3 regions of the Microbacterium sp. SWDP-B6 genome follow, and region 3 is predicted to be linked to each of the others. Evidence: predicted binding sites of a transcription regulator. Region 3 holds the regulator's gene; each other region holds the start of a gene.

Region 1 (6,120 bases), on a different contig from region 3:
CACGTCCCTGACACAGGATGCCGCGACGGCGTGCCTCTGCGACGATGCCGTGCACGATGAGGAAGTAGCCGGGGAAGTCCTTCTCCTCGATCACGTCGAGCTCGCGCCCGATCCTGCGGCGACCGTCGTCATCGAGGTGCGGGTACTTCGTCGGCACGGCCTCCCATACCAGGTGACGCAGCCAGCTCATGGGGGTATGACCGTCTGGCACTTCCTGCTTCGGCAGGGCCGGTCGTGCTCGGCGGAGGGAGAAGGCCGACGCAGCGGCGAGCTCGAGCCCGTAGGAGATCGCGCCGGGGTGGCGCCGGAAGCGCGCGGACATCTCCGCACCGCTGCGCAGATGTGCTCCTCCGTGGGTCGGAAGCCAGCCGTCGAGCTCGTCCATGCTGCGCACGGCACGCACAGCGGCGACCGCCTCGGCGAGTGATGCGCGTTCGGGGGCGGCGTAGTGCACGTTGTTCGTCGCCACCACAGGCAACCGCAACCGCCGGGCGAGATCGGCGAGAGCGTCGTTGCGACGTGTGTCCTGCGGGTCGCCGTGGTCGAAGAGCTCGACGGCGACGTGATCCTGGCCGAACAGATCGACCAGACGGCGCAGCGGCGTCTGCGCGTCTCCGGCTTCGAGCCCACGGCGGACGCCGCCCTTGCGGCATCCGGTGAGGATCGTCCAGTGCCCGTCTGCGGTGGCCGCCAGCTCATCGAGGTCGTACACGGGGCGGCCCTTCTCTCCGCCGCGCAAGTGAGCAGCCGTCATGGCGCCGGAGAGACGGTGATAGCCCTCCAGGCCGTCGGCGAGCACCAGAAGATGGTCGCCGACCGGATCGGGGGTACCCCGCTGCGGGGCGTCGAGACCGAGCGAGAGCTCGGCACCGTAGACCGTCTGGACGCTCACATCCATCAGCTCTGCGACCTCGGCGAAGCGGGCCGCTCCGTAGAAACCGTCGTGGTCGGTGAGTGCCAGCGCGGTGAGCCCCAGACGCTCGGCCTCGGCGAGCAGGTCTTCCGGTGAGGAGGCGCCGTCGAGGAACGAGTACGACGAATGCGCGTGCAGCTCGGCATAGGGGACCGCATCCTCAGGTCGGTGCACGGAGGTCGGGGGATTTCGCTTGCGCTTGGTGCTGACGGGGCCCGGGTCGGGGCGACTGCCGGGTGGCATGCCTCCGGTCGGATAGGGCGATTCCTCGCCGCTGAGAGTGCGCTCCAGTTCGTTCCAGGACAGGGGAGGGTTGTGCCAGCCCATCAGCGGTACCTCCCCTCGGCCCACCAGCGATCTCCCGTGCAGAAGACGAGCCAGGCCCGATCATGGTCATCGATGATCTGCAGGCGATGCCCCTTCTTGCCGCCGGAGGCCTCCCATCGGCGTTCATGGATCGGCCACGGGCCAGCCCAGGCCTGCACATCGTCGCCGTCGATGCGAGCGGGTGCCGCCGAGAGCGAACCCCGGTCGTCGACGAGGACGGTCTCACCGTCGGGTGCGAGCACTCCGATGGGACGAGGGGGACGGAACACCTCGGCGGGAAGAGGATCGGGAAGGCTTCCCGGCCAGGGGTGCCCGGGGTCTCTGGGGGCGACGGGGCGTTCTCCCCACGGAGTGAGCACCTGTCGATCGGCGAGCCAGCGTCCGCCGGAGAGAGCGGCGGTGACGACGCCCTCGTGGCCGAGCATCGTCTGCACGCGGGAGATGGCGTGGTGCAGGCGCTCATCCGTGCCGGACCCGAAGAGTCCGGGCTGGTGATGGGCGGCATCATCGACCGCCACGGGGGCGATCCGCACCAGGGCGATCCCGCCGAACGCGCGAGCCTCATCGATCGGCTCTTTCGCTGACTCCGCCCCCAGCGCCTCGAGCTGCCAGCGCACCCGGTCGACGAGGTCAGCGGCATCGAAGCAGGTCGGATGCAGCCAGGGACGGGAGAACACCTTGCCGTCGTCGTCGATCAGGTCGATGCGGATCTCTGTGCACACCACCGAGGCTTCTCCGAGAGCGAGCATGACCGCATCGGCCGTCTGCCGCACCGCGAAGGCCACCTGATCGGCTCCGGCGAGCGGCGGTTCGAACTCGACGGAGCGCACGAGTTCGGGGTCGGGCGGTCGTGCCACCACGGCGCGGGAATCGGCACCGGCGGCGAGGGAGTGCAGGCGGGCGCCGCGCTCGCCGAAGCGATCGCGCACCTCGATCTCATCGAGGGCGGCGAAGTCGCCGAGCGTGCGCACGCCGAGCCGGATGAGCAGACCGGTGAGCTGTTCGTCTCGCAGCACACCCACGGGGAGCGGGGCGAGGAAGTCCTTCGCGAGACCTGCAGGAACGACGGTGCACGGGGCGCTTCCTCTGGCGGCGAGCTCTGCCGTGAACGGGCCGTCGGCGATGCCGACGCGCACCTCGGGGAAGCCCGCCTCGGTGAGGACATCGATGAGGGCCCGCCCTGCTTCGGCCTCGCCGTCGTGGTAGCGGGAGATGCCCCGTGCCCGCACCGCCGCGAGTCCTGGACGCAGCAGCGCGGCGCCGGGGGCGTGCTTCTCGATGAGCTGCAGCACCGGAAGGAAGGCCCTCTCGTCGCGGTCGGTGTCGTGCGGCAGCACGCGCAGCGAAGAGATGTGCCCCTGCGCGACGCGGCGGCGCTGGCCGGCGCGCACACCGTGCTCCCTCGCCGAAGCGGTGCATGCGACGACGGTGTTCGCATGCACCAGCGCCGTCGGCGGATGAGGCGGTGGCCCGCCCAGGGCGGCGCGCAACGGCCAATCGGGAAGCCACAGGACGAGGACCCGCAGCGGAGCAGCGGTCATCCGGCCACCGCCAGACGCGGGTATTCGAGCGGAGTGGCCTCGTGACCGCGCAAGCCGGGCAGCGTCGTCATCTCGGCCATGGTCTCGACGGCGGTGTGCTCGGCGGGCAGCTCTTCGACCGCGCCGTGGGCGCCGGGAAGGCGTACGCGCACGCTCGACGACAGCGGACTGTGCCGCGTCCGGGCTGACACCGTCGCCGTGGAACCTTCGATCAGCCCCCACCCCTCACCGACACCGAGCCAGTGCTGGTCGTGCAGTCGGATGGAGCCCTCGCTCTGCGGCCAGGCGCCGGACGCTGTCGACTCGGTGATGAGCAGGGTGCTCCCGCGGTCTCGCAGGCGTGCGCTCAGTCGTGACACATCGGCATCGCGTGCTCTGCCTCCCGGCTGCACGGCGATCAGCGGAACCACCTCGGCGAGCGCAGAGGTCACGGCGAGCCAGCGGTCTCCGGGCTCGGGGACGAGGATCAGTCGAGGCAGCTCGATTCCGAACGCCGCTGCGGCTTCCACGCCCAGCGTGGGCATGCCCACCACCGCACACCAGTGGCCCTTGCGCGACGCCGCCGCGAGCAGCGCGAGGACGAGACTGGGCGAGGGGGAGACGGTGTATGTCGTCCCCGTCTGCAGTCCTTCTTCAGGGAGCAGGGAGGAGAAGGCGGGTTCGAGGGGGAGCAGCGGATGCTCGCTGCGTCTGCGCTGCATGCGGCTGATCTCCCGGCGCAGCCGAAGAACCTCTCCGGCGCGGGAGTCGCCAGCCGGAGAGAGCGCGGTCACCGCATCGAGCCCGATCCCCATGAATCCATCCTCGAAGATATGTACTAATAAAGCAACTGGAGTAGATGACGATAGTTCGAACCTCCGACATCGGCAGGGGAGGTTATCCACACGCCGTCCTCGCCGGCATCCGCCTTCTTCTAGCCTTCCCGCATGGATCTCCGCACCGTGGCCGTCGTGACCGTCCATCTGATGCTGTTCGTGGTCGCCTGCATGCTCGTCACCATCGACATCCGCACACATCGACTGCCGAACCGGATCGTGCTCCCCACCCTCGCGGCGCTCATCCTCCTCGGGGTCGCCGACGCCATCACCTCCGGTGAGAGCACGGCGACGGTCAGAGCAGCATTCGGCATGCTGATCCTCGGCGGCTTCTATGCGGCGCTCCGTCTGCTCAGCCGCGAGGGAATGGGCGGAGGAGACGTCAAGCTCGCCGCCGTCATCGGCCTGATCCTCGGTTGGCACAGCTGGCAGGCGCTCGCCGTGGGAGCAGCATCCGCCTTCGTCCTCGGTGCTCTGTTCTCCCTGTCGCTGATGATGCTCCGCAGGGCGGACGGCTCGACGCGCATCGCCTTCGGGCCGTGGATGATCCTCGGCGCGATCCTCGGCATCCTCGTGCGGTGAGGCGTCTTGCAGCGTGTCGGCGCTAGGGTGAGCACATGGCACTTGCGCGACTTCACGGCGGCCCGCTCGACGGGCAGATCATTCCTCTCGGCGAGGCGGACGACAAGCTGATCGTCCCCTACAGCGAGACCCAGGTGGTGTACAACAGACGCGGTGACGCGCAGAACACCGGCGACACCGACGGTCCCACCGAGATCGACTACTGGTACGACGAATCCCTCGAGGACATCAGCCCGTCGGATGACTGAGCACCACACCGCTCCGCAGTCCGGCCTCGAACCCTCCAGGGTCGTCGAGGTCGAGCGCAAGTACGACGTCGACGACGCCACCCCTCTTCCGGAGTGGGTGGGGGTTCCCGGAGTGGATGCCGTGTCGTCGGGCGAGGTGCGCGAACTCGACGCACGCTACTTCGACACCGCGGATGCCGGACTCTCCCGCTCAGGGGTGGCTCTTCGTCGTCGCACCGGCGGACCCGATGCCGGTTGGCATATCAAGGGACCGCGTGAGGGCGACGGCCGTCTGGAGATCGGCTGGCCGCTGGGTGACGACGACAGGATCCCCGAGGCGGTGACAGAGACCATCTCTCGATGGGCGACGGGCCCGCTGACGCCCCTCGCCCGGATCGAGAACACCCGAACGGCCTATCTGCTCACCGGAACCGCCGGAGTGGTCGCCGAGTTCGTCGACGATCACGTTCGCGCGACCGACCTCCGACACGACGTGCAGCGTGAATGGCGCGAGTGGGAATTCGAGCTCGGCCCCGCTGCGCCCGCCGACCCGGCGGGGAGAGCGGCCCTGTTCGAGGCCGTCGAGAGGGTGATCTTCGCCGTCGGGGGTCGCGATGCGTCATCCGGCTCCAAGCTCGCCCGTGCTCTGGGTTTCTGACTCACGGCGCAAGCCCCTTCCGCGTGTGAGCGGGGCCATGCTTGAGTGGCAGACATGACCCGCTCCGCCGTACTCCGCTCGCTGCGGACGATCGTTCCAGACACCGTCATCGAGCAGCACGAGGTGCGCGACATCTTCGCCTCGCAGCCCGACGTCGGGCGCCTCGCGCAGAGGATCATCGGAGCATCCTTCAACGGATCGGGCATCGACACCCGTCACACGGTCATCGAAGAGCTCTCCTCCACGGCGAGCACCGACGCGACGCTCTTCTTCGATCGGGAGTCCGGCCTTCTGCAGTCTCCGGGAACGGCCGCACGCAACGACGTCTACATACGCGAGGCGTCTCGTCTCTTCGTCGAGGTGGCTCGCAGCGCGCTGGACGCAGACCCCGACATCGTCGCCGCCGACGTCACGCACGTCATCACCGCATCGTGCACGGGCTTCCATGCGCCGGGCCCGGAGTACGAGATCGTGCGGGGGCTGGGTCTCTCAGACAGCGTGCAGCGCTATCACCTCGGATTCATGGGCTGCTACGCCTCACTGCCGGCGCTCCGAGCGGCGAGCCAGTTCTGCGCGGCCGATCCCGCTGCCGTGGTGCTCGTGGTCAGCGTCGAGCTGTGCACCGTGCACCTTCGCTCGTCGGAGGACCCGGATCTCATCGTGGCCAACTCCCTCTTCGCGGACGGGGCGGCCGCCGGCATCGTCACAGCGCGCGATCTCCCGACACCGGTTCCTGCCGTCCGCCTCGACGGCTTCCACACGGCCATCGCCGCCGAGGGCGAGAAGGACATGGCCTGGACGATCGGCGACCACGGCTTCGAGATGATCCTGTCGACCAAGGTGCCGCAGATCATCGGCGAGACCATCATCGGCGCCATCCGTCCGCTCTACGCCCGCGAGGGCGAGCTCGCGGCCGCGTTCGACGAGGGGAGGGTGGGGGAGCGCGTGGAGCACTGGGCGATCCACCCCGGCGGACGCAGCATCCTCGACCGCGTGCAGGAGCGACTGCAGCTGAGCGACGCGCAGCTGCACCCGGCTCGGGAGACGCTGCGCGAGA
Region 2 (6,120 bases), on a different contig from region 3:
CGAGGGCGAGATCGCTCTTGCCCGTTCCTGTCGCGCCCACGATCGCCCAGAGCCGCGGAACCCTGTCCGCGTCGCTCGACGCCGGATCGGTCATTCCTCGAGCAGTGGTCACCTGCCGACGCGGAGCGTCGGCAGACCGAGGGATACGGCACGCGTGCCATCGCCGGACGTCGGTGCCGGCACTGCACAGGACTCTGCCTGTCCTCGGTCCCAGGCGTCCCCGCCACGCGTGCGACGGATCTGCAACGGGAGGCCTGTCGGGTCGTCTGCGAGCAGGTGGAAGGGCGCCGCATGGGTGATCGTCACCGAGACGACATCACCGGGCCGTGGGACAGCGGAACCGGGAGTGACCTCGAAGTGGACGAGTCGGTTGTCCTCGGCGCGTCCGGTCAGACGGTGGGTCTCGGCATCCTTCTTGCCTTCGCCCGTCGACACGAGGACATCGACCTGGCGTCCGACCTGCTTCTGGTTCTCCTCGAGGGAGATACGCTCCTGAAGCGCCATGAGCCGGTTGTAGCGCTCCTGCACCACAGCCTTGGGAATCTGGTCCTCCATGGTCGCGGCGGGTGTGCCCTCACGGATCGAGTACTGGAACGTGAACGCACTCGAGAACCGGGCCTGTTCGACCACCCGCATCGTGTCTTCGAAGTCCTCCTCCGTCTCACCGGGGAATCCGACGATGATGTCGGTGGTGATCGCGGCGTGCGGAATACGATCACGGACGCGATCGAGGATCCCGAGGAATCTCTCGCTGCGGTACGACCGGCGCATGGCCTTCAGGATGCGGTCGCTGCCGGACTGGAGCGGCATGTGAAGCTGCGGCATCACGTTGGGAGTCTCTGCCATCGCGTCGATCACATCGTCGGTGAAGGCGGCGGGGTGAGGACTCGTGAAGCGGATCCGCTCGAGCCCGTCGATCTCGCCTGCGGCGCGGATCAGCTTGCCGAAAGCCTGGCGATCCCCGAACTCCACGCCGTAGGAGTTGACGTTCTGTCCGAGCAGAGTGACTTCGATGGCGCCGTCTTCGACGAGCAGGCGGATCTCATTGAGGATGTCGCCCGGGCGGCGGTCTTTCTCCTTGCCCCGAAGACTCGGAACGATGCAGAAGGTGCACGTGTTGTTGCACCCGACCGAGATCGACACCCAACCGCTGTGCGCAGAATCGCGCTTCGTCGGAAGCGTCGAGGGGAACACCTCGAGCGACTCCAGGATCTCGAGCTCGGCGTCACCGTTGTGGCGCGCGCGCTCGAGAAGGCCGGGAAGCGAACCCATGTTGTGCGTGCCGAAGACGACGTCGACCCACGGCGCTTTCTCCAGCACGGCCTGCTTGTCCATCTGCGCCAGGCAGCCGCCCACGGCGATCTGCATCCCGTCCTTGCGTCGCTTCACCGAGGCGAGCTGGCCCAGGGTTCCGTAGAGCTTGCCTGCGGCATTGTCGCGCACCGCGCACGTGTTGATGATCACCACGTCGGCCTCGGCACCGTCAGTCACGCGGACATATCCTGCGCTCTCGAGCGAGCCAGAAAGTCGCTCGGAATCGTGGACGTTCATCTGGCAGCCGAAGGTGCGGACCTCGTAGGAGCGCTGGCGTCCATCAAGATCGATTGCTGCGGACGATGACGCGATGATCGTCGGCTCACTGCGAGGGATATTCATGATCCCCCCATTCTACGAGCGGTTGCGCGACACCGCCGCTGAGGTGAGGGGCTCGAGCCCCTCGCCTCAGTCAGTCCGAGTCGACGAATCGAACCCCGGATGAAGACGAGCCGAAAGAGGCCTCAGCAAGGGCAGACTTGGCGGCTGTCATCGCGACCGAGCCGTTGTAGCCACGGCGGGACAGCTGACCGACCAGACGTCGCAGCGCTGTGTCGCCGTCGAGACGAGACATGGCTCGTGCTTTCGAGCGTGCGTACTCGAGTGCGCGCTCGGCGTCATCGTCGGGAACGTCGTCAAGCGCCGCATCGATCACATCGCGAGGGATGCCCCGTTGCGAGAGCGCCCTCGACAGCGCAACTCGCCCCTGCCCCTTGCGCTCGATCCCGGATGTCACCAGCTGGCCGGCGAGGAGCGTGTCGTCGAGGTACCCTCGTCGACAGAAATCATCGATCACATCATCGATCGCACCCGCATCGAGCCGCACGGCGTTCTTCTCATAGCCCCTCAGCACCATCCGCGCTTCCGACAGAGAGAGCGAACGAGTCCGCAGCTTGCGAACGAGGAGCTCTTCTGCGTCGGCACGCAATTGGGAGGGGTCGACGCCCGGGACATCGTCGAATCCCAGATCCTGCGACTGCAACGCGCGCAGACGCGGTGCGGACCGAGCCGCTGCGCCGCGAGCAGGATGTCGCTCACTGGGCCCACGAGAGTCGATGGGCGCGACGGGATTCGAATCGCGGCTCGAGACGCCCCCTGTCGACTGCCACACCCCGGCGTCGGGCGCCGAACGAGCTGTCGCACTTTCAACCTCCGGACCTTCCCGGTCGACCGACTTCGCGCGTGTGTCGTCACGACCGAAAAGGGGGATGATGGGGGCGAGCTGCTCAGGCCCGCCCCCGCCATCACTCATGGTTCACTCCGGGTGTTCCCCAACCGCGAACCATCACGCTCATGCCGGACGACGCTCGGCGAGCTCGTCAGCAGGCGCCTCGGTGGCTCCTCCGATGCCGAGCTTCTGCTTGATCTGCGTCTCGATCGCAAGCGCGACATCGGGGTTCTTGAGGAGGAACGTCCGCGCGTTCTCCTTGCCCTGGCCCAGCTGGTCGCCGTCGTAGGTGTACCACGATCCGGACTTCTTCACGATGGCGTGCTCGACACCGAAGTCGATCAGGCTGCCCTCGCGCGAGATGCCGACGCCATACAGGATGTCGAACTCCGCCTGCTTGAACGGCGGTGCCATCTTGTTCTTCACCACCTTGACCCTGGTGCGGTTTCCGACTGCATCGGTGCCGTCCTTCAGCGTCTCGATGCGGCGGATGTCCATGCGAACCGACGCGTAGAACTTCAGCGCCTTTCCACCCGCGGTGGTCTCGGGCGATCCGAAGAAGACGCCGATCTTCTCGCGCAGCTGGTTGATGAAGATCATCGTGGTGTTCGTCTGGTTGAGTCCACCCGTGAGCTTTCGCAGTGCCTGCGACATCAGTCGAGCCTGCAGACCCACGTGGGAGTCACCCATCTCGCCCTCGATCTCAGCCCGAGGCACGAGAGCCGCGACGGAGTCGATGACGATCAGATCGATGGCGCCGGAGCGGACGAGCATGTCCGCGATCTCGAGCGCCTGCTCACCCGTATCGGGCTGCGAGACGAGAAGAGCGTCGATGTCGACACCGAGCTTCGCGGCGTAGTCGGGGTCGAGCGCATGCTCGGCATCGATGAAGGCGGCGATCCCGCCGGCACGCTGGGCGTTTGCAATCGCGTGCAGCGTGAGCGTCGTCTTACCCGAGGACTCGGGGCCGTAGATCTCGACGATTCGTCCACGCGGGAGCCCTCCGACGCCGAGGGCGACATCGAGAGCGATCGAACCGGTCGGAATGACGGCGACGGGTGCGCGCTCGTCGCTGCCCAGTCGCATGACCGAGCCCTTTCCGAACTGACGGTCGATCTGGGCAAGTGCAGTCTCGAGGGACTTCTCGCGGTCAGCGGGTGATGGCATGACGTGCTCCTTATGCTCGCGTGGTGCCGCCTGTAGGCTGTCGCGGTCCTCCCGGCTGGGCGGAACTCTCCGACAAGGCGTATGGCTCTTCGGCTTGCTGTTCACCGTACGAGGGGCCTCGGACATTGCGTCGTCAGCTCCGCGAATCAGGGAGAACACCGTCTCCGAACCACTTGTGCAGAAGACTACGCCCGTTTCGAACACATATTCGACGACACGCCGTCACGGCATGTCGTTAGTCGAACGCTCGTCGTATGCGTCGGAGGGTCATCGCTTGCGCGGCTCGAGGCGCCCGGCGCCGTGCCGCCGCTCCTGAGGCACATCGGTCTCGGCGCACAGCGCCAGCCAGATGTCACGCGGTGGAACGCCCGCGTCCAGAGCCTGGTCCGCAGTGCGTCCGGCGAGCTGGGTCAGAATGAGGTCACTGACGAGCGACGACCCTCGACCACCGAATTCCGCGTCGACTGCGCGGAGGAACTCACTGCGACGCATCAGAGAACGAAGAGAATCCGACGCTCAGTGAAGCGAAAGCTCTGGCTCGACGGAAGCCACGAGGTCATCGGGAACGACATCGGGGAAGACCTGGATGCCCTCGAGGACGGAGATGCGGTCGCCGACCTCTCGCATGATGATCGAGATGGGAACATCCAGAGCATCGGCCACCGAGGCGAGAATCTCGCTCGACGCCTCTTTCTGGCCCCGCTCGACCTCACTGAGATAGCCCAGGGCCACGGATGCCTTGCTTGCAACCTGCCGGAGCGTACGCCCCTTCTGCAGGCGGAAGTCCCTCAGCACATCGCCGATTTCCTGTCGCACAAGAATCATCGGAACCTCCTCCCAGATCGCCTTCTCGAGGTCTCCCTCGAGGAGACCGCCAGTCTAGTCCTACCGACCTTCACAAAATCTACCTTCGCACGCTGTGCTTTCGGTGTGAGCACAAAGGACATAACGGAACCCGCGCATCAGCTATTCCCGCAGGATCCGCGCGAGCATGGCCACGGCCGCATCGACCGTCTGAGCGCGGACCTGGGCGCGATCGCCGTCGAACCTGAATGCCTCGCTCACGGACGTGTACGGGGTCACCACGGCGATGTGCACCGTGCCGACGGGCTGACCGTCGGGTGAATCCGGTCCCGCGATCCCCGTGGTCGAGACGCCGACGTCAGCAGGGACTCCGGAGACCTGCAGCGCGCGACGCGCCCCAGCCGCCATCTGCAGCGCCACGTCGGGGTGCACGGGCCCGTGCGCATCGAGCAGGCCGTCGTCGACCCCCAGAAGCGTGTGCTTCACAGGGGTGGCGTAGGCGACGATCGCTCCGCGCAGCGACGCCGACGCGCCTGGCACCGAGACGAATTCCGCAGCGAGAGCCCCGCCCGACAGCGACTCCGCGATACCGAGGGTCCAGCCACGCTCGATCAGCGCGGCGAGCACCTCCGACGCCGACGCCGACGTCACGACGGCTGCCGTGCCCCTCGCACCTGCGCCACGATGTAGTCGATGCCACTCGCGACGGTGAGGATCAGCGCCAGGATCATCAGGATCGCCGTTCCGACCACCCACAGCTGGGGTCCTATCACCACGTGCAGCGGGAGCAACGCCCAGGAAAGAGCCACGGCCTGAACCGCGGTCTTGATCTTGCCCATCCACGCGGCCGCCACGACGTGCTCCTTCGCGACCATGAGGCGGTGGATCGTGATGCCCCACTCGCGGATCAGGATCACGATCACGACCCACCAGTTGAGCTCCCCGAGCACGGCGAGTCCGATGAAGCCCGCTCCCGTGAGCAGCTTGTCAGCGATCGGATCCCACAGCTTGCCGAAGTCGGTGACGATGTTGTGGCGACGCGCGAGGTAGCCGTCGACCCAGTCGGTGGAGATGCCCACGACGAACAGGATCGCCGCAACCCAACGGATGACGATGTCATCGAGCCCGTAGGTACCGCCCATCAGGAGCAGGATGAAGAAGATCACCGCAAGCGGTATACGCGCGATGGTGATCGCGTTGGGGAGCTGCCGTGGAATAGCCATCAGTCTCGTCCTGTCAGTCCCCAGGCGTCTTCGTCGCCGTCGTCTTCAGCTTCGACCACCGGCAGCCCCTGGAACTGGGCCTCGACCGGGTCGTGCGGTGCTCCGGCCGCGGTTGCGGCAGAAGTGGGAGCGGCCGGCTTCGGTGGAGCGTCGTCGCCGCGCAGTTTCGCCATGACCTGGGGCAGCTGCTCGGCCGTCGCCAGCACGTCACGCGCCTTGGAGCCCTCAGACGGGCCGACGATCTCTCGCGACTCGAGGAGGTCCATCAGGCGACCCGCCTTGGCGAATCCGACGCGCAGCTTGCGCTGCAGCATGGATGTCGATCCGAACTGCGACGACACGATGAGTTCGGCGGCCGCGAGGAGAAGCTCGAGATCGTCCCCGATGTCCTCGTCGACCTCCTTCTTCTTCGTGGGCTCGAGTGCTTCCTGCACGTCCGCGCGG
Region 3 (6,120 bases):
GGACGTGATCGCGGGTTACCAGCCTCTCGCGCGCGAAGTCGTCGGCATTCCCTTCGACCGCGAGATGGTCGACGGCCACCTGCGCCTTCGGGCACTCGCGGCACCGACGCAGCGATCCTGGCTCTCGGCCGCAGCCGCGGTCGCGCGCGGTTTCTGAGCAGCCCCGCGGGCGGTCACCGACGCGCAGCTGTGCGACGGGCTCTCGATCCGGGGCGCCCGGTATCGCTCGTCACGACCGGAGGCTGTCGACCCAGTTGCGGAGCAGCTGGATTCCTGCCTCTCCCGACTTCTCCGGGTGGAACTGCGTCGCCGAGAGCGGTCCGTTCTCGACGGCGGCGAGGAACGGGTCTCCGTAGGTCGACCAGGTGAGCACGGGCTGTGGGAACGGCGGGATGACATCGAGCTCCCACGACTGCGCGGCGTACGAGTGCACGAAGTAGAAGCGCTCGTTCTCGATGCCTTTGAACAGCACGGAGTCGGCGCCCGGCTCGACGGTGTTCCACCCCATGTGCGGAAGCACGGGCGCGTTGAGTTCGGTGACCGCTCCGGGCCACTCGCCGAGGCCCTCGGCATCATGCCCGCGTTCGACGCCGTGTGCGAAGAGAACCTGCATCCCGACGCAGATGCCGAGGACGGGGCGTCCGCCTGCGAGGCGACGGTCGATGATCTCGTCGCCGCCGTGCGCGTAGAGCGCGTCTCGGACGGCTTGGAACGCGCCGACGCCGGGCACCACGAGACCGTCGGCCTCGAGCGCCTCTTTGCGATCGCGCGTCAGCACGGCGTCCGCACCCGCCGCGACGAGAGCCTTCACCGCCGAGTGGACGTTGCCCGATTCGTAGTCGAAGACGGCGACCCTGGGTGCCGAGCTCACAGCGCACCCTTCGTCGACGGGATGCCGTCGACCAGGGGGTCGAGCGCTTTGGCCTGGCGGAATGCTCGAGCGAACGCCTTGAACTCGGCCTCAGCGATGTGGTGGGGGTCACGGCCACCGAGGACGCGCACGTGCACCGTCAGCCCGGCGTTGAACGTGATCGCCTCGAAGGAGTGGCGCACCAGCGACCCGGTGAAGTGGCCCCCGATGAGGTGGTGCTCGAAACCGGCGGGCTCTCCCGTGTGAACCAGGTAGGGGCGCCCCGAGATGTCGACGACGGCCTGGGCGAGCGCCTCGTCGAGCGGGACCAGCGCGTCGCCGTAGCGGGAGATCCCGGACTTGTCGCCGAGCGCCTCGCGGATCGCCTGACCGAGCACGATGGAGATGTCTTCGACGGTGTGGTGGGCGTCGATCTGCGTGTCTCCGGATGCGCGCACGGTGAGGTCGGTGAGAGAGTGCTTCGCGAACGCCGTCAGCATGTGGTCGAAGAACGGCACCGACGTGTCGATGCGGCTCGCACCGGTGCCGTCGAGGTTCAGCTCGAGCTCGACGGTGGACTCCGACGTGCTGCGCACACGCGTGGCGGTGCGGGAGATCTGGGCGGGGGTGCTCATGAAGCCGATCCTATCGAGGCGAGGGCATCGAGGAACGCGGTGGTCTCCGCCTCGGTGCCTGCGGTGACGCGGAGGTGTCCGGGGATCCCGACGTCGCGTATCAGCACTCCCCGGTCGTACAGCTGCTGCCAGATCTTCTGAGGCTCTGCCACGCCCCCGAAGAGGACGAAGTTCGACCACGACTCGTGCGGCGTGTAGCCGAGGGCCTCGAGCGTCGCCGAGATGCGATCCCGCTGCTCGACGATCTCCTCGACCATGCCCAGCATCACGTCGGAGTTGCGCAGTGCGGCCACCGCCGCCGCCTGAGTGAGAGCGCTGAGGTGGTACGGCAGACGCACGAGCCTCAGGGCGTCGATGAAGGCGGGATCGGCGGCGAGGTAGCCCACGCGAGCACCCGCGAACGCGAAGGCCTTGCTCATGGTGCGAGACACGGCGAGCCGAGGGCGTCCTTCGAGCAGGGTCAGGGCGGAGGCCGCCTCGCGCGGCGCGAACTCCTGGTAGGCCTCGTCGACGACCACGATCCCCGTCGATGCCTCGTAGACCGCTTCGACCACGTCTAGACCGAGCGGTGTGCCCGTCGGGTTGTTCGGGGAGCACAGGAGGATGACATCGGGGTCGACATCCCTGACCTGGGCTGCCGCCTCTTCGGGCGTGATCGTATAGTCGGGCTGCCTGGCGCCGGCGACCCACCGCGCCCCGGTCCCCTTCGAGATCAGCGGGTACATCGAGTAGGTCGGGCTGAAGCTGAACGCCGTACGACCCGGCCCCCCGAATGCCTGCAGGATGTGCTGAAGGACCTCATTCGACCCGTTGCCCGCCCAGATCTGATCCGCCTCGAGACCGTGGCCGAGGTACTCGGCGAACCCCTCGCGCAGCGTGGTGAACTCGCGATCCGGGTAGCGGTTGACGTCTCGGAGCGCGACCGCGATGTCATCGAGGATGTCGCTGGCCACGGCGTCCGGAACCGGATGCGTGTTCTCGTTGACGTTCAGTGCGATCGGGAGAGGCGCTTGAGGCGCTCCGTACGGCGTGAGCCCCCGGAGGTCGTCGCGAAGTGGCAGGTCGTCGAGTGATGCAGTCACCCTTCCCATGGTAGGCCGCGTTCGCCCCATGAATGCCCGTCGAGACCGAGTGTGAACGGGAACTCCCCCGCCTCGCTCCACGAATCGGGCGAAGTCGGGCTCACTCCGAATACTGCGCCGGAATCGCCAGCTCCTGACCGATCTGCAGCTCCCCGCCGCGCAGCAGGTTCAGCCGTGTGATGTCGCCGATCACGTCGCGCGGATCGGCCTCGGGCGCGATGCCCTCTGCGATCGACCAGAGAGTGTCGCCCGGCATCACGGTCACGGTCGCGAACGTCGCCGTCGCCGTCTGCTCACCCGAGGCCATCGCGCTGCCGCCGCTGATCGCCGCGAAGGCGATTCCGACGGCGAGGGGCACCGCTGCGACGGCGAGCACGACGCGTCGACCACGCGCCGTCAGCCGGAGCCGCGTCGCCGGACGAGCCGGAAGGACTGCTGCACTGCTGAAGGTGATGGTGCTCATGTCGTGCTCCTCTGCATCTACCGCGTGGGCGGTGAAGTTGGCGTAGCGTTCGCATCCACGCCTCGGCCGGGAGCCGGGGATGCGAAGCTACGTACCGAAGTTATCTTCGAATTCGAACATCTGTCAAGCGTTCTTCGAAACAGAAGTGCGAGAATCGGCCGACACGCTCGAACAGATCTTCCACATCGTCGCGTTTCTCGGATACGGTTTCGATAGGAACACCCCATCACGGGCCTCCGACATTCGAACTGAGACGCCGGATCGCACACCTGAGGAGCACCATGAGCGACAACTCCGCCCCCGAGGCCGACGCCCCGCGCACTCGTCGCCGGAAGAGCCTGAGCCCGAAGCAGATGGCGATCCTCGAGGTCATCCAGACGTCGATCAGTCACTACGGCTACCCGCCGAGCATGCGCGAAATCGGCGACGCCGTCGGACTCAAGTCGCTGTCCAGCGTGACTCATCAGCTGGGTCAGCTCGAGCTCAGCGGATATCTGCGCCGCGATCCGGGAAAGACCCGCGCGATGGAGGTGCTCATCGACCTCCCCGGCGCGAGCGGTGAGAACCCTGCCGATGTGGCGACGCCCGTCGGAGACGCCGCACTGGTTCCCCTCGTCGGGCGCATCGCCGCCGGCGTTCCGATCACCGCCGACCAGCAGGTCGAGGAGATCTTCCCGCTCCCCCGTCAGCTCGTCGGCAAGGGCGACCTGTTCATGCTCAAGGTGTCGGGCGAGTCGATGATCGACGCCGCGATCTGCGATGGCGACTGGGTCGTCGTCCGTTCGCAGAACAGCGCAGAGAACGGTGAGATCGTGGCCGCCATGCTCGACGGCGAGGCCACCGTCAAGGTACTCCGGCGACGAGACGGCCACACGTGGCTGCTGCCTCGGAACTCCGCTTTCGAGCCGATCCTCGGCGACGAGGCCGTCGTGCTCGGCAAGATCGTCGCGGTGCTCCGCTCCGTCTGACCCTCTCCGCACACGAGCCTCCGGAATCGTGCATTCTCGGAGACCTCGTCGCCTGGCCCGAAACCCACCCTGTGTGACGCCGTGAGCCGGTGCGCCATAGGCTCGAACCATGTCGTCGCCGTTCGGTACCTGGCCCTCTCCGTTCACTCCCGACCGGATCGCCGCGTCGTCTCCGAGGATCGACGGCGCCGCCTTCGTCGGCGATGACATCTGGTGGGGCGAGTCGGTGCCTGCCGAGGGCGGTCGCCTGACGGTACGAAGTTCCAGCGGCGCCGAGATCCTCCCCGCGCCCTGGAGTGCACGGTCGCGCGTGCACGAGTACGGCGGAGGGGCGTGGACGGCGGATGCCGAGGGGACACTGTTCTTCGTCGAGGCCAAGGATCAGCGTGTGCATCGGATGCCCCGCGGTGGCGCCCCGATGCCCCTGACTCCCGCGGGGCCGGCACATGGCGGCCTGCGCCTGCAGAACGGGCGACTGTTCGCGGTGCGGGAGGACCTCTCGGTCGACCCGCACCAGCGCGGCATCGTCGAGATCCCGACAGACGGGTCCGCCTCCGACGATCCGACGCTGCTGAAGGTGCTCGTGGAGGGAGAGTCGTTCTACGCGCATCCTGCGCTGTCTCCCGACGGGACTCGCGCCGCGTGGGTCGAATGGTCGGGCGAACGCATGCCGTGGCAGCACGCGTCGCTGGTGCTCTCCGACGGCACCGGCCGGACGGAGCTGCCCACGCGAGCCGCCCTCCAGCCGGAGTGGACGGACGACGGCGAGATCCTGTACTCGGATGACCCCTCCGGTCGCTGGGCGCTGCACCGACAGCGCGTCGACGGCCGCGAAGCGGTCGGTCCCGCAGAGCGGATCGCCGACACGGACGCCGACACGGGGTACGGACTCTGGGTGCTCGGCAATCGCTGGTATCGACCGCTCGCCGACGGTCGCATCGTGGCGGTGCGCACGAACGGACGCGACGAGGTGGACGTCATCGAGCGGGACGGCGGTGCCCACCGCATCCCCGTTGCCGCCGACGGCCATGTCAGCATCGACGATGTCGCAGGCACCCGAGTGCTCCTCTCCGGCAACAGCTCGACGACCGCGCCAGGTGTCTGGTGCGTCGACGTCGACTCCGGCGACATAGAGGTGGTCGCGGGAGCGACGCCGGCCGACCCGACGTGGATGCCCGCAGCATCCGAGATCCTGGTCGATGGCGCTCACGGCCCTGTCCATGCTTTCGTCTACGAGCCCGTGAACCCGTCGGCTTCAGCCGCGGACGACGAGCTCCCGCCCTACCTCGTGCTCGTGCACGGCGGCCCGACCGCCCATGCGACGGGCGCCTCGTCCGCGGCCATCGCGTTCTGGACCAGCCGCGGCATCGGCGTGCTCGACGTCAACTACGGCGGATCGACGGGATACGGGCGCGCCTACCGAGAACGACTCGACGGCGGATGGGGCGTGGTCGATGTCGACGATGTGATCGCCGCGGCGCGCGGCCTCGCCGACGCCGGGCTCGCCGACCCCGATCGCATCGCGATCCGCGGGGGCTCGGCCGGCGGCTGGACGGTGCTCTCGTCGCTGGTGCGGGGCGGCACGTTCGCCGCGGGCATCAGCCGATACGGCGTGGCCGATCTGCGGATGCTGACCGAGCACTCGCACGACTTCGAGGCGCACTACGTCGAGGGCCTGGTGGGACCGCTGCCCGAGGCCGAGGCGCTCTACGTCGATCGTTCTCCCCTGACGCACGCCGATCGGATCGGCGTGCCCGTGCTGCTCATGCAGGGAGCGGAGGACCGTGTCGTGCCGCCGTCGCAGTCCGAAGCGATCCGCGACGCTCTGGCGCAGCGAGGCGTCGAGCATGAGTACGTGCTCTACCCGGGCGAGGGCCACGGCTTCCGTGCGAGCGAGACCATCGTCGACGCACTCGAGAGGGAGCTCGGCTTTCTCGGACGCGTGTTCGGCTTCACGCCCGCGCGCTGATCACTCCCCGACGCGGTTGCGCAGGCGCATGGCGCGGTCGGCCTCGCGGGTGTCCTGACGCTCACGCAGCGTCTGACGCTTGTCGTATTCCTTCTTGCCCTTGGCGAGAGCGATCTCGACCTTGGCCCGACCGTCCGAGAAGTACAGCTTCAG

The links. Region 3 encodes LexA, which represses DNA repair genes until DNA is damaged. Its sites were predicted from a motif close to TCGAACANNTGTTCGA; they were not measured.
Region 1: imuA' (DnaE2-dependent mutagenesis accessory factor ImuA') is a predicted target of LexA. The motif match lies at 3,586-3,601, and genes of this name have one in related genera.
Region 2: recA (recombinase RecA) is a predicted target of LexA. The motif match lies at 3,846-3,861, and genes of this name have one in related genera.

Annotation. Positions count from the first base shown of each region.
Region 1 is NZ_JAPFGV010000001.1:29,949-36,068, forward strand. It holds gene OPU70_RS00170 (error-prone DNA polymerase) at 1-1,240, opposite strand, end outside; gene OPU70_RS00175 (DNA polymerase Y family protein) at 1,240-2,781, opposite strand; gene imuA' (DnaE2-dependent mutagenesis accessory factor ImuA') at 2,778-3,575, opposite strand; gene OPU70_RS00185 (prepilin peptidase) at 3,708-4,178, shown strand; gene OPU70_RS00190 (response regulator) at 4,214-4,426, shown strand; gene OPU70_RS00195 (CYTH domain-containing protein) at 4,419-5,063, shown strand; gene OPU70_RS00200 (type III polyketide synthase) at 5,118-6,120, shown strand, end outside.
Region 2 is NZ_JAPFGV010000001.1:745,047-751,166, forward strand. It holds gene miaA (tRNA (adenosine(37)-N6)-dimethylallyltransferase MiaA) at 1-94, opposite strand, end outside; gene miaB (tRNA (N6-isopentenyl adenosine(37)-C2)-methylthiotransferase MiaB) at 109-1,656, opposite strand; gene OPU70_RS03795 (regulatory protein RecX) at 1,727-2,296, opposite strand; gene recA (recombinase RecA) at 2,606-3,649, opposite strand; gene OPU70_RS03805 (DUF3046 domain-containing protein) at 3,917-4,141, opposite strand; gene OPU70_RS03810 (helix-turn-helix domain-containing protein) at 4,166-4,474, opposite strand; gene OPU70_RS03815 (CinA family protein) at 4,616-5,104, opposite strand; gene pgsA (CDP-diacylglycerol--glycerol-3-phosphate 3-phosphatidyltransferase) at 5,101-5,676, opposite strand; gene OPU70_RS03825 (FtsK/SpoIIIE family DNA translocase) at 5,676-6,120, opposite strand, start outside.
Region 3 is NZ_JAPFGV010000002.1:29,897-36,016, forward strand. It holds gene OPU70_RS04665 (MinD/ParA family ATP-binding protein) at 1-157, shown strand, start outside; gene hisH (imidazole glycerol phosphate synthase subunit HisH) at 230-871, opposite strand; gene hisB (imidazoleglycerol-phosphate dehydratase HisB) at 868-1,485, opposite strand; gene OPU70_RS04680 (histidinol-phosphate transaminase) at 1,482-2,576, opposite strand; gene OPU70_RS04685 (LysM peptidoglycan-binding domain-containing protein) at 2,668-3,030, opposite strand; gene lexA (transcriptional repressor LexA) at 3,312-3,998, shown strand; gene OPU70_RS04695 (S9 family peptidase) at 4,108-5,967, shown strand; gene smpB (SsrA-binding protein SmpB) at 5,968-6,120, opposite strand, start outside.